Regions from separate parts of the Bartonella sp. LJL80 genome, predicted to be linked through region 3. Evidence: predicted binding sites of a transcription regulator. Region 3 holds the regulator's gene; each other region holds the start of a gene.

What was found. Region 3 encodes LexA, which represses DNA repair genes until DNA is damaged. Its sites were predicted from a motif close to TGTTCNNNNTGTGTTCNG; they were not measured.
Region 1: the regulator LexA is predicted to act here: its motif matches at 3,095-3,112, upstream of ACYSNS_RS03130 (ImuA family protein).
Region 2: the regulator LexA is predicted to act here: its motif matches at 3,131-3,148, upstream of ACYSNS_RS05015 (PA0069 family radical SAM protein).

The regions. Positions count from the first base shown of each region.
Region 1 is NZ_JBTXLM010000001.1:685,459-690,098, reverse strand. Features, by position in the region: gene ACYSNS_RS03140 (error-prone DNA polymerase) at 1-671, opposite strand, end outside; gene ACYSNS_RS03135 (Y-family DNA polymerase) at 774-2,363, opposite strand; gene ACYSNS_RS03130 (ImuA family protein) at 2,251-3,078, opposite strand; gene ACYSNS_RS03125 (YkvA family protein) at 3,488-3,880, shown strand; gene ACYSNS_RS03120 (invasion associated locus B family protein) at 4,067-4,570, shown strand.
Region 2 is NZ_JBTXLM010000002.1:167,190-171,829, reverse strand. Features, by position in the region: gene ACYSNS_RS05030 (FAD-binding oxidoreductase) at 1-100, opposite strand, end outside; gene ACYSNS_RS05025 (L-threonylcarbamoyladenylate synthase) at 105-1,064, opposite strand; gene ACYSNS_RS05020 (ribonuclease HII) at 1,061-1,732, opposite strand; gene ACYSNS_RS05015 (PA0069 family radical SAM protein) at 1,906-3,057, opposite strand; gene ACYSNS_RS05010 (hypothetical protein) at 3,193-3,699, shown strand; gene moaB (molybdenum cofactor biosynthesis protein B) at 3,832-4,362, opposite strand; gene ACYSNS_RS05000 (4-(cytidine 5'-diphospho)-2-C-methyl-D-erythritol kinase) at 4,359-4,640, opposite strand, start outside.
Region 3 is NZ_JBTXLM010000004.1:220,002-224,641, reverse strand. Features, by position in the region: gene cysD (sulfate adenylyltransferase subunit CysD) at 1-455, shown strand, start outside; gene cysN (sulfate adenylyltransferase subunit CysN) at 455-2,062, shown strand; gene lexA (transcriptional repressor LexA) at 2,198-2,917, shown strand; gene rimO (30S ribosomal protein S12 methylthiotransferase RimO) at 3,178-4,491, shown strand; gene ACYSNS_RS07855 (arginyltransferase) at 4,600-4,640, shown strand, end outside.

The DNA.
Region 1 (4,640 bases), on a different contig from region 3:
TGCTTTTCACTATTGGCTTGCAGGGAAAAACCGGCCTCATCAATCGTTTTATGCAATCGAATACAGGTCAAGATATCCTGCAAAGGGCGTCTTTCCGGCAAATGGTACAACACATCGCCGGCTGCAATCAGCGGTACATGATAGGTCGCAGCGATGCGTGCCAGATATTCTGCCCGACGCGCATCCATACCACCAAAATCCATTGGCAATGCCAGCCAGACCTGCCCTTTGGCGACCATCTGCAACCGGGCCAAGGCAGCTTCAAAACCACCTGATGATGTGACGATGATTTGAAACCCGCGGGCGCGGAATAAAAAGTCTTCCAATGTCAGATGACAGGCACCTTTTTCACCTGCCTTTGTTTTTCCTTCACTCAATAGGCGGCACAGCTGGCCATAGGCGGCACGATCACGCGGGTAAACCACCAGATCAGGCGTTGCATCGGCAAAGACCAGCCGACAGCCCACCAGATAACGAAAGGCACCATGCTGTTTGACAATTTCCCGGGCCATGGAAAAGCCACGCACGACCCCTGCCAAGGTGTTTTCATCGGCCAGCCCAATACCGCCATGGCCAAGCAATGCGGCATGCTCTACCAATTCTTCAGGGTGCGATCCACCCCGCAGAAACGAAAAGTTGCTTCTGACGGCCAATGCTAGCATGGCACACACCTATCACGCTTTGACCGGCAGGCAATGCATGGCCTTTTGGCCTTGATGCCATCACCGACAGACAAAACCATGTGGCGCCTTATGGGCAAATATACCGGTTTTTTATGCAAACAAGCCATGCAAAAACCATTTTGTTTTAGGGTATGGGCCATGGCGGAATATCCAGAATCGCTGACCGTTTTCATCTTCTACGCGGTAATAATCGCGGTCTTTCTGCGTGCTTTGCCACCATTCAGCGCTCACCCGCTCGGGCCCCTCGGCAAGGCGGATCTTATGGGTGACATGACGCCAGCGAAAAGATGCCGGCGGCGCATCTGGCAGCGCTGCGATAACGTCGACAGGTTGCGGCGGGCAGAACAGACGCAGCGGCCGTTCCGGCGGATTGGGTGCAAGGGGCACAAGGCCCTGTGCGGCAAGACGGGCAGCCAGTGCGGCAGTTTGCGGATGGCGGTGTTGGGCGACACCCCAAAAAGCTGCGCGCTCAGGCATATGACTTTCGATCGTTTGCGCCACCACAATATGCGACGCCCCTAGGCGGGTTGATAATCGGTCTACCAATTGAGCAATTTCGGCTGTGTCGGCACCCTCTTCGATCAAGCCGGTCTGTACCACTTGCAGCGGTGCACAACGGGTGGCCGAAAGCGTCAATGTATCAAAACCATATCCAGCATCCAGTGGTGTGGCCAATGTTGAAAGCCGTTCTTTCATCAAACGGTGAAAAATAGCCGGATCAATGAGCGGGCGGCCGGTTTCAATCATCAAATTTTCTATATGACCATCAACCCGAAAAAAGCCGATAGCTAAAGCAAGGCTGCCAAGTCCCAATTTTTCAAGACGTTGGAAAAAATCCTTGGCCAGAACCACAAGCTGGTTTTCGACCATTGCTTGGTCGCTCAACGGTTCGCTCAAACGCAGGGGAAGATAGAGCGCCGGCGGCGGGCTGATGGGAGAAATCGGTTGGCGGCTTTTGCCATAAAGCGCATCAAGGCGGGCAGGCAGAACTTCCCCAAAACGCGCGGCAAGCGCCTTGGGCGAAATATGCTTTATATCATGCAATGTCTGAAAACCGGCACGCCTCAGCCCCGTTTGCGTTGCGGGCGGCGCTTCAAGGGCTGGCAGTTTCAGCATATCCAATGTGCAAGCAAGCTCTTCACGCGGGACAAAACGATTGACCCCAAAACGGGTAAAAGCCCGCGCTGCTGCAGGCGTCGGCGCAAGCGCCGCCAAGGTTTCAACGCCAAGCTGCCGATAATGACAGGTTACTTTTTGCAACATCGCCGCTGGGCCATCAAAAAGATGATCACAGCCAGTAACATCCAACATCAATCCATACGGCAGGCTATAGGCAACAAGCGGGGTAAACCGCCCTGCATTGCGGGCCAGATGCTGCAAATACACCATGTCGGCATTGTCGTCCTGCTGGGCGGTTTCTATTCTGGCACAAAGGCTGCGCGCATGAACCAGTGACAGGCCGGGATAAAGCCCTGCCTGCGACGCGGCCTGATTGACACAGGTCAGTTTCAGGCCGCGCGCCGCACGATCTATGATGGCAAAAGGCTGTTGTGGGTCTGGCACACGCTCAGGCGGCAAAACCGTCATGAGACGGTTTATGGGCAGGCGCGGAAAGGCGAGGGCCAGATAAAGCCGTTTGAGCGATTTGATCGGCGTGAGTTTCAATAAAGGTCTGGTCATTGAGGTTCCATTGCATCGGCCAATGGCCGGTATGGCCGGTTCTATTGCGCAGAAGGGTGACATCAAAAGCGGTAAGCCCCGGTGCCTTGGCGCCGGAACTTTGCGACGGAGCTGCAGCTATCTGCCATCTGGTTGCGGCACTGCTGGTTTTCAGTGCCGCCTTGCCAAGCAGAAGCAATGCCGGATGACCGGCTTTTTCTGCCGCCAGATGCAGACGGCGGCTGGCAGTAAAATCAAGCGCTTTGGAAGGGCCCGAAAGACTAAGTATAATGCCGCCTATGCTGCGTGTCGCCAGCGCATCATCTGCCGCTTTCAAAGCATCTGTCGCCTTATGACAGCGCACCAAGATGAAGCGGGCGGGATCAAGCCCGAAAGCGGCCAGACCGGCCGGATAGGGCATGCCATACTCCATTGTGACACTTTCTTCCTCCAGCCAGATGAATGGGCGATTTGGTTGCTGGCTGCGGGCCAAAAGTCCCAGACAAAAACCGGTAGCGATATTCATCGATGCGGGTGCTGCCACCACTTCATGCAGCGCGCCACAAGGAAAAGGGCCAGCCAAAAGGTCGGCTGTCCTATGACCAAGGTAAAAATGGTGGCCAGCATAATTGCCCATACTATCGGCAGCTCCCACATCGCCAACAGGCAATAGCGGGGCTATGGGCCGTCCCTCCATGCGGGCGACAAGATGGCGCAATTGGGCAATATTCTTCATCGTAAGACTCGATATATGTTCTTGTTTTGTTCTATTATGGAATCGAATAAGAAACAGAGTCAAGCAGAGTCTTTGGATGAAAAAAATTGCTCACCTTCACGCTTCCCTACTACATAGCCTGTTGTGCCGCCTTCCAGCCCAAAGCGCTTACATGGCGAATTCAACAATTAAGGCTCAGGATCGCTTGTTTTTTTAGGACGATACCACCGGGCATAAAGCCACCCGATCTTTCGGCTTAAGGATGAACCAAGCAGAATTATTATAATTGCATATGGTGTGAAACAGGCACCAAAGCTTGAACCCCATCGTGTTCGTTCATAGCGGCTGGGCTTTATGGAAACTTGCAAATAGCATACAGGCTTCTTATCTCAGGGCTATATTGGGCGGGGGCCCAAATGGAAGTTTGACAATGGATAAGGCAACAATCGACGATATTTTGCAACCGGGCACTGAAAAGGTGCAAGCCGGAAGAGCGGCAAAGGTACGTGCCCGCTTCTGGAAAACTTTGCGCAAGGCCGCATCGCACATTCCCTTTATGGAAGATGTCGTTGCAGCTTATTACTGTGCGCTTGACCCCACAACCCCAAAACGCGTTCGGGGTATCTTGCTGGCAGCGCTTGCCTATTTTGTCATGCCGTTCGACTTTATCCCCGATATGTTGGCTGTCATCGGCTTTTCTGACGACCTGGCAGTTTTGACCATCGCCATTGCCACCGTGCGCGCCCATATTACAGAAGCCCATCTTTTGGCTGCGCGCAAAGCGCTTGCTGGCGAGAGCGAACATCAAGACAGCGTGAAATAAAGAATTTCTTCCGGTTTTTTGCCATTTGATGCAAAATTTCACCTTTTGGTAACCACAAACAGGTCAAAATTGCATGAAACACTGGCGGCATATCCAACAGATGTTATGTTGGTGTGATAGAAATCACCGCCGGTTCGAAGCCGTAAGGCTTTGCCAATGGAAAACAAGAAGTGAGCTGAGTATACGATGTTTGGAAAGACTTTTGTCGCTGCGTCTGTCATGGTTCTGGCCGTAGCCGGAACAGCTTCGGCACAGACACCCACCCGCCTCAACCAATTTGATGCATGGGGTGCCTATTCCTATAAATCGGGCGCCAACACGGTTTGTTATGTGCTTTCGGCCCCGTTGACCACCCAGCCTGCAAGCGTAAACCATGGCGATAATTTTTTCCTCGTCAGTAAGCGCCCCGGTGGTGCCGTTTCATTTGAACCGCAGTTCATGGCAGGTTATACGCTGAAAGAAGGTTCAAAAGTCACGGTGACCGTAGACGGCAAAAACTTTGAATTCTTCACCAAGGATTCATCGGCATGGGCAGCTTCGCAAACCACTGAAACTCAGTTGATTGCAGCCATGCGGGCAGGTTCTAATCTCAGCGTCAAGGCTGTTTCACAACGCGGAACCAACACCAGCTATACCTATTCTCTCAAAGGTGTGACTGCAGCATTGAATGCTGCACAAAAATGTAAATAATCATTTTTTATCACAATCAGCGCACTGCATCATGGTATTGCCATGTTGCAGTGCTTATTTTATGTGGCTG
Region 2 (4,640 bases), on a different contig from region 3:
CCCGCTCTTCTGTCAGATAGGGAGCAATAAGTTCATCATCGATCAAAGCGTGTTTTGCCCCGACAATATTAACAAAACGGCTGATAAGATTCTTATCCATTCTTTCACCCCCTTGGCGCAGCTGCCCTTTGCAAGCGGTCGTTAATGGCTTCGCCCAAACCTGCAAACGGAATAGGCTCTACAGCAATACGTGTAACCGACGGCAGGTCCAGTTGTTTCAAATAATGAAAAAGATGAGCGGCAGCCTCTTTGAGGTCACCCGTTTCGCTTAAATTGAGAAACGCTACTGCCTGATCCGCATGGGCAATACGATGCGGGCCAAACCCCAACAGCGCTTCACCCGAGATAAGTTCTCCGACATTTAAACGCACCGGCGCGTCAGGTGCATAATGCGATTTTAACATTCCCGGTGCCTCAATGGCTGCACGCTGATCCATTCGCGTCAAGCTGAAACCGATGTATTCTTCAATCGTTTCGGCAGCCAGACCGCCGGGCCGCAACAAAAATACCTTATCATCGACCACCTTGATAATGGTTGATTCCACCCCGACTATTGCGGCCCCCCCATCGACGATGAGCGGCACGCTCGCGCCAAGGGATTCAAAAACCGCTTCAGCAGATGTTGGGCTGAGACGTCCGGAACGATTGGCACTTGGCGCAGCAAGCGGACGGCCGAGACGGCGGACGATTTCCGCAAACACCCCTTGAGGCTGCCTGATCGCCAAGGTTGAAAGCCCCGCAGTGGTCAGGGGATGGATCGGATGCGCCGGTTTCAAAGGCAATACCAAAGTCAACGGGCCAGGCCAAAATGCCGTCATCAATTCTTGCGATAACGGGTCAATATCAACAATCGTCGACGCCATTGCCATGTCACTGACATGGGCTATCAGCGGATTAAATTGTGGACGCCCTTTCACTGCAAAAATGGAAGCTACCGCATCGCCGTTGGTTGCGTCACCGGCAAGCCCGTAAACAGTTTCAGTCGGCAATGCCACGACCGATCCGGCGTGCAGCAATGTCACTGCCTGTTCAATGCAGTTTTCATGAAGTGGCACGATCGTCATGACAGATTTACCGTAAAACGGCCCTTTATCGGGGCAAAACTATAACGGTGCAAACCTTTGACCGGCCCTTCTTGTTCAATCGCGGTGCGATGAATGACTGTGGCGTAACCCGCATGTTTTTCGAAACCGTAAGCGGGATAGACAACTCCCGCGCGCTCCATCATCCGGTCACGAACAACTTTCGCAATGATGGAGGCTGCTGCGATTGACACAGAACGCTGGTCGCCTTTTATCAAAGCATCCGCCGAACAAGGCAAGCCGGGTGGAATATCTCGCCCATCGACCAGCACATATTGCGGCTGGATAGCAAGACCTGCAACCGAACGGCGCATGGCCTCCAATGCCGCTTTGCGAATATCCGTCCTATCTATCGCCGAAGCTGATAGACTGGCAATCGAGACCGCTATGGCTTTTTGCAGAATCTCTTCATAGAGTCTTGCACGCATTTTGGCCGACAATTTCTTCGAATCATTCAAGCCTGCCGGAATATGCGCTGCATCTAAGATGACGGCAGCAGTCACCACTGGCCCTGCCAATGGGCCGCGCCCAACCTCATCGACCCCGGCGACATAACGGCAGCCCGCAGCCAAAAGGCGCGTTTCAGCCGAAAAATCGGGCCGTAAAGGCAATTCATAAAACAACGGCAAATCGGTGGTGTTACGAGACATAGAAACGTTTTCGCACCACCACCGATTTTCCGCAAGTCCGACTATTCATGAGAAGGAAAAAATAGTCGGTGGGCGCTGATAAATGACAGAAGCCAAACCCAGAAAATAGAAAATGACTTAAAATAAACAGAAACTTAAAGAGCGTTCATGACCGAGCACAAAATGGCCTCGCTCTAAATCGGAAATAATGACAGCTGCTTGGATTGCGGAAGAGGAGGCTGAAACGATTCAAAAGACATTTTCAGCCGATTTTCTCCAAGTCCCAATCTTTCACGTGCCAAACGGAACCGCCGCGCAATGAGTTTCGCAAAAGGGCCATCACCGGTCATGCGGCTTTTCCAATCGGCATCATAATCCTTACCGCCACGCATATCGCGGGTTAGCTGCATGACGCGCCGGTAACGGTCGGGATATTCGCGTAGCAACCAATCCTTGAACAATGGTGCGACTTCGTAAGGCAGGCGCAGCATGACATAGCCAGCATCAACCGCACCATATTTTTTTGCCGTTTCCAAAATTGTTTCCAATTCGTGATCATTAAGCCCGGGGACAATCGGCGCAACCATGACAGATACCGAAACACCCGCATCAGCCAATTGCCGGATTGCTGAAAGGCGGCGTTGCGGTGTTGCGGCACGCGGTTCCATAGACCGCGCCAGCCTGCTATCAAGTGTGGTAACAGATAGCGCGACACGCACCAGTTTCCTCTCTGCCATTTTTGCCAGAATATCCACATCACGCACAACCATCGCAGACTTGGTTACAATCGCAACCGGATGGTTTGCCCGGTCCAGCACCTCCAATATCTCACGCATGATTTTCCATTTTTTCTCAATCGGCTGATAGGGATCAGTATTGGTACCGATTGCAATTGTTTTGGGCTTATAACCGGGCTTGGAAAGCTCACGTTCAAGAAGCTTTGCAGCATCCGGCTTGGCAAATAATTTTGTTTCGAAATCCACACCGGCCGAAAGCCCCATATAAGAATGGGAAGGACGGGCAAAACAATAAATACAGCCATGCTCACAACCGCGATAGGGATTGATCGAACGATCAAAAGCAATATCCGGCGACTGGTTTTGTGTAATGATGCTGCGTGCTTTCTCAATCTGAACATCGGTTTTTAACGGTGTGATATCATCCAGATTATACCAGCCATCATCAAATTGGCTCACCGAACATGTTTCAAACCGACCGGCGGGATTAAGCGATGCGCCACGCCCCTTCACCCGATCTTCATGCAGGCGCAAGGCGCAATCACGCATAAGCTGGTTCGCACCGCAGCTTTTTGTGTCGCCGAAGGCCGCTTCATCGGCTTGCGCCATGGCTTTTACCAATGTCTGATCAATCACAGCCGTATCCAAAAGAAAAATCCTTCTTGCTTAATACCATTGCGCACGGAACAAAACAAGAACAAAAATCAAGATGTCATTTGCTCAAAATTGATTTATGGAAAAGTGATGATCAGCGTCCTTATCCACTGTGATGAAACTATTGCGCCTTTGGCCGACACTTTATCCATGTTGGTAAGTGGTGCTGTCTTCGGCATTATCGGTGAAGTTGTTCTTTGGTCGGAAAACAATCATCCACACCTGTCGCAAATTGCCGATGATACCGGCTGCACCTACCGTATTGAAACCGATACATCTGAGATTGTCGCATCGGCAAAAGGCCCTTGGTTGCTTTTTCTAAATTCCGGCGACCGATTGCTTGACCAATGGAAAGAGATTGTCAGACGACATATCGAAACCGAACGCGCAGCGGCATGCTTTCAAAACATCTCGGCGCAACGGATTTTATCATGGCGTCGGTTGTTTGGTTTGAACAATCCGTCCGCAGCCGGCCTCTTGGTGCGCAAAGACGCGCTGCCTGCCGTAAAAAGCAGTCAGAACCAACAAGCGATTTGGGTAAAAAAGCTCAAACCGATATGTTTGCCAGTCCAAATGCTTTCCGCACAAAGCCATTAGCGCATTTCCAACAAAAGTTGACAGACTTTTGTGTCAGGATAATGCGACAAAACAAAAAGTTAGAGTGCAACCATGCCTCAATCAAAAATGGATTCACTCTCGTCAATCCATTTCTATCAAAATAATGCGTCTCTAACGTTCGTTCAGCCTTGGCATCAACAAAACCAGATTATGCGGCTGCTGACGGCTGTCTAGCTCACCTTTCAGGATATTGTCCCAAGCATCTTTACATGCCCCCGTCGACCCGGGCAGACAAAACACAAAAGTTGAATTGATAAGACCGGCTGTCGCACGTGACTGGATCGTGACCATGCCGATCGTTTCAAAAGATACTTTATGAAACATTACGGAAAAGCCATCCATCTTCTTTTCGAATAACGGTTCGATTGCTTCAGGCGTGATATCTCGACCGGTAAAACCCGTACCGCCCGTGGTAATGATAATCTGGATTGCCGGATCATCTGCGAAAGCTTGGACTTGTGCCCTGATATCGGCAATCTCGTCGCGCACAATCGCACGCATGGCCAGATGATGTCCGGCTTCTTTGATACGCTTTTCCAATATGTCGCCGGAACGGTCATCCAATGTTTTTCGTGTGTCGGATATTGTCAAAACAGCGATATTGAGCGGTTGAAAGGTCAGGTTTTCATCAATGGTGTTCATTTCGCGTTCGCTTCTTTGGATGATTTGGGGCGGCTGCCAACGGTTTCCACTGCTTTGACAAACCAATGCGGCTGTTCTGCATGGATTGCGGCAGCCGCCGATTTGGCAGAATATATGTCTGCATAGATACCAAAGCATGTGGCACCAGAACCGGACATGCGCGAAAACAAAGCATGATGCCTGTTCAGCGACGCCAAGACGTTTGCAAGCTCCGGGGCAATCGTAAGTGCGGGTTGATAAAGGTCATTACGCGTGTTGTGCAAAGACTGTATGAGATG
Region 3 (4,640 bases):
GTTCCAAAGAGCATCGGTGGGATCCAAAGTTTCAGCGACCCGAGCCTTGGAATCTTTTCAATACGAGGAAAAACCCAGGAGAGAGCTTTCGCGTCTTCCCTCTATCAAACTGGACTGAAAGTGACATCTGGGAATATATCGAAAGTGAGAAAATTCCTGTTGTACCGCTTTATTTTGCAGCCATTCGGCCAATTGTTGAGCGTGAGGGAATGCTAATCATGCGTGATGATGAACGTATGATTCTCAGACCGGGCGAACAACTTCAATCATTGAGCGTACGCTTCCGAACGTTAGGTTGTTATCCTTTAACCGGTGCAGTGAAATCCTTCGCATCCGATCTCCCCTCAATTCGCGCGGAGATGCTGCTTTCCCGTATATCTGAAAGGCAAGGAAGGGCCATTGACAAGGATGGCGGAGCTTCGATGGAAGAGAAAAAACAAGAAGGTTATTTCTGATGAGCTTGGCAATGCAACCCGCAAGTCTATCCGCAGCGCCCGATGAAGACAATGGACCTATAGAACAGGAGAACACTCTGTTACGTTTCTTAACATGTGGGTCTGTCGATGATGGTAAGTCAACGCTAATAGGCCGTCTTCTTTATGACACTGGCTCCATCTATGACGACCAACAAGCGAGCCTCGAGAGCGATTCAAAGAAATTTGGTACAACGGGGGACGATATTGATTTTGCATTGTTGGTAGACGGTCTGGCTGCAGAGCGCGAGCAAGGTATCACAATAGATGTCGCTTATCGTTATTTTTCATCGACAAAGCGTTCCTATATCATTGCAGATACGCCGGGACATGAACAATATACACGCAATATGGCCACGGGTGCCTCTCAAGCCGATCTTGCAATCATTCTAATCGATGCACGTAAGGGCGTCCTTCCGCAAACGCGCCGCCACGCCTTCATCACATCATTGGTGGGGATACGCTCCGTGATTGTTGCCGTTAACAAAATGGACCTCGTGAGCTACGACGAAATTCGGTTCAAAAGCATCGTTGACGAATTTTCAACGCTCCTACCCGCCCTATCTTTTGAGCAGATCGTATTCATCCCGTTAAGTGCGAAACTGGGAGACAATTTAGCAAATAAATCAGAAAATTTAAGCTGGTATGACGGATTAACACTGCTCGACTATCTTGATACCGTTTCGATAAAAAATAATGATACGACCAACAAGCCATTTCGTTTGCCAGTCCAGTGGGTCAATCGACCCAATCTGGACTTCCGCGGCTTCAGCGGAACTATTGGAACCGGAAAGGTTAAAAGCGGACACGAAGTTATCTCCCTACCGAGTGGAGCGCGGTCAGTCATTAAAGATATATTCGGAAGCGATGGCAAAGTCACAGAAGCTGCCAGCGGCGATGCCGTAACTGTCACCTTAACAAGCGAGATAGATGTATCGCGTGGAGATGTTTTGGTATCTGCAACAGATACCATAAATGCCTCTCGGAGCTTTTGCACCGACATTTTATGGATGCGACCTATACAGCTTTCACTAAAAGACCGCTTTTTATTGCGTATAGGCACAGCTACAACGCCAATGAAAATAATTTCACTCGATTATAAAACTGATATCCATAGCTATCAAAAGATTTTTGACAGTACACTGACGATGAATGAAATCGGCAGGCTAACGATCAATACAGAAAAGCCTATAGTCGCATCAAATTATCAAGATGACAAAACCCTGGGCGCTTTCATACTGATTGATCCCTATACAAACGAAACCGTCGCGTTAGGAACAGTAGCTTCTGTAAACGACTTACCAGAAGCTAATGACAAGAAACTAAAAAATTCTGATAAGGCTATCGTCAAAGAAGCGATAGAGCTCTGGATTCATCCCTTGAGCAATCAAAACGTTACTTCAATACTGTTTGGTCGGCTTTTGGCAGCGATACTCTTCGGCCTTATCATTTACCATCTCACAACATCTTTTATTGGGACATTATTCGTCATCGCGCTTGATTTCGTGTTGCGCCCATTTGTCTACCAAATAGCGAACAGACCGGACAAAACGCGCGTGCAAGGACTGCAAGACGGAGCCGGCATCTAGGCCTGACGTTACCCTGTTGATAGTTACACGATAAACACACTTCTTCTCGTCTGAAAACACTTGTAGAACAATTAATGAACATATAGAGTATGTTCTGGTTTTGTTTCTATTTTGATTCGTTGATTGGAAGGCTGTATGCTTACGCGCAAACAATATGAACTTTTATTGTTCATCCACGACCGCCTTAAAGAAAGCGGCATCCCACCTTCATTTGACGAAATGAAAGAAGCTTTGGATCTATCTTCCAAATCCGGCATTCATCGATTGATAACTGCATTGGAAGAACGCGGTTTTATCCGTCGGCTTCCCAATCGTGCGCGTGCATTGGAAGTTGTCCGGCTTCCCGATACCATTGCTCCTGGCCTCACAACAACGCGTAAATTTTCGCCGAGTGTGATAGAAGGAACAAAAGGACAGACATTGAAAAATGTCATGCCGCAAACACCTTCTTCAGCAAATGATATGGCTGTTGCGAATGTCAATGTTCCTGTTATGGGGCGTATTGCAGCTGGTGTTCCGATCTCTGCAATTCAGCAACAGACCAATATGTTATCGCTTCCGCCGGATATGATTGGTGTTGGAGAACATTATGCGCTTGAAGTGAAAGGTGATTCTATGATTGAAGCCGGTATTTTTGACGGCGATACCGTGATCATCAAACGTGGAGATACCGCCAATCCGGGCGAGATCGTCGTAGCGCTTGTTGACGATGAAGAAGCAACATTGAAGCGCTATCGTCGTAAAGGAGCTTCGGTTGCCTTGGAAGCTGCAAATCCTGCATATGAAACGCGTATTTTCGGGCCAGATCGCATCAGGTTGCAGGGCCGGCTTGTCGGCCTTATCCGACGTTATTAAAAGGCTTTTGGAAACCGTTTATCGCAATTTAAAAGCTTTCACGTTGTTAGACGCGAAAGTTTAGGAGAGCGGTTTTCGGTAGCAAACTTAACAACTTCATGTTATTCGCGCTTTTGTTAAAAAGTCGAAAAACGAGCAATATACCGCATGTCATAAAATATCTGGTCTACTACCAAGGTTTGACTTAAGGTTTTTCGGCCAATTTATAATCTCGGCAATGGATACAAGGTTGTCCATCCATATTGTTTTTGGGAATAAGTATGTCTGCGCCACGTATTAGCTTTGTATCGCTTGGTTGTCCTAAAGCGCTTGTGGATTCTGAGCGTATAATAACAAGCTTGCGTGCTGAAGGGTATGAAATTGCTCGCAAGCATGAGGGAGCAGATCTTGTAATCGTAAATACTTGCGGCTTTCTGGATTCTGCCCGTGATGAGTCTCTTGCTAATATTGGCGATGCTATTAAGGAAAACGGTAAGGTCATTGTTACGGGATGCTTGGGTGCTGAGCCCGATGTCATACGCAAAGCGCATCCTAACGTTCTCGCTATTACGGGACCTCAAGCCTATGAAAGTGTTATGGAGGCTGTTCACGAGGCAGCGCCTCCGGCACATGACCCGTTTGTAGATCTCGTTCCCCCGCAAGGTATTCGCCTGACGCCTCGCCATTATGCCTACCTGAAGATTTCAGAAGGATGTTCTAATAGGTGTAGTTTTTGCATTATACCGGCTCTGCGTGGCGATTTAGTCTCGCGCCCTGCAGCCGATGTTTTGCGTGAAGCTGAAAAGCTCGTCAATGCTGGTGTTAAAGAGCTTCTGGTTATTTCTCAAGATACCAGTGCTTATGGCGTTGATCTGAAATATAGTGAAAGCCCGTGGAAAGATCGACAAGTTCGGGCAAAGTTCCTTGATCTATCGAAAGAGCTCGGTGACATGGGGATTTGGGTGCGAATGCATTACGTTTACCCCTACCCCCACGTGGATGATGTTATTGAGTTGATGGCGGAAGGAAAAATTCTACCCTATTTGGATATTCCCTTTCAACATGCTTCGTCAAACGTATTGAAACATATGAAGCGTCCAGCCCATTTGGAAAAAACAAGTCGGCGCATCGAAAAATGGCGCGAAATTTGTCCTGATTTAGCGTTACGATCAACCTTCATTGTCGGCTTTCCTGGGGAGACTGAAGAAGACTTTCAGATACTTCTGGACTGGTTGGCTGAAGCGAAAATCGAGCGTGCAGGTTGCTTCAAATATGAGCCAGTTCATGGCGCTGCCGCAAATGATCTAGGTCTTGATATGGTACCAGACGAAATCAAAGATAACCGTTGGCATCGTTTCATGGCGCAGCAGCAAAATATATCGGCTGGCCTCTTGAAAAAAAAGGTCGGCAAGCGATTGCAGGTTCTCATTGACGAAGCATCCGGTACATCTGGAAAAGGTCGAACCAAATATGACGCGCCTGAAATTGATGGCGTCGTTCACATCACATCGCGGCGTCCTTTGCGGGTAGGAGAGTTTGTTACTGTTCGCGTCGAAAATTCAGATGCTTATGATCTCTACGGCACAGCGGTTTAAATTTAATCAGGTTTACGCCTGATAAACCGGTGACTTTGTTTGCTCTACCCTTGACGTTTGCGGCGAATGTCGCAAATCTTAGCTATTAACATCGCGGATTTAGGGAATATGACAGAGCATGACAAAAATGTGCCACAGTTTTTTCTAAC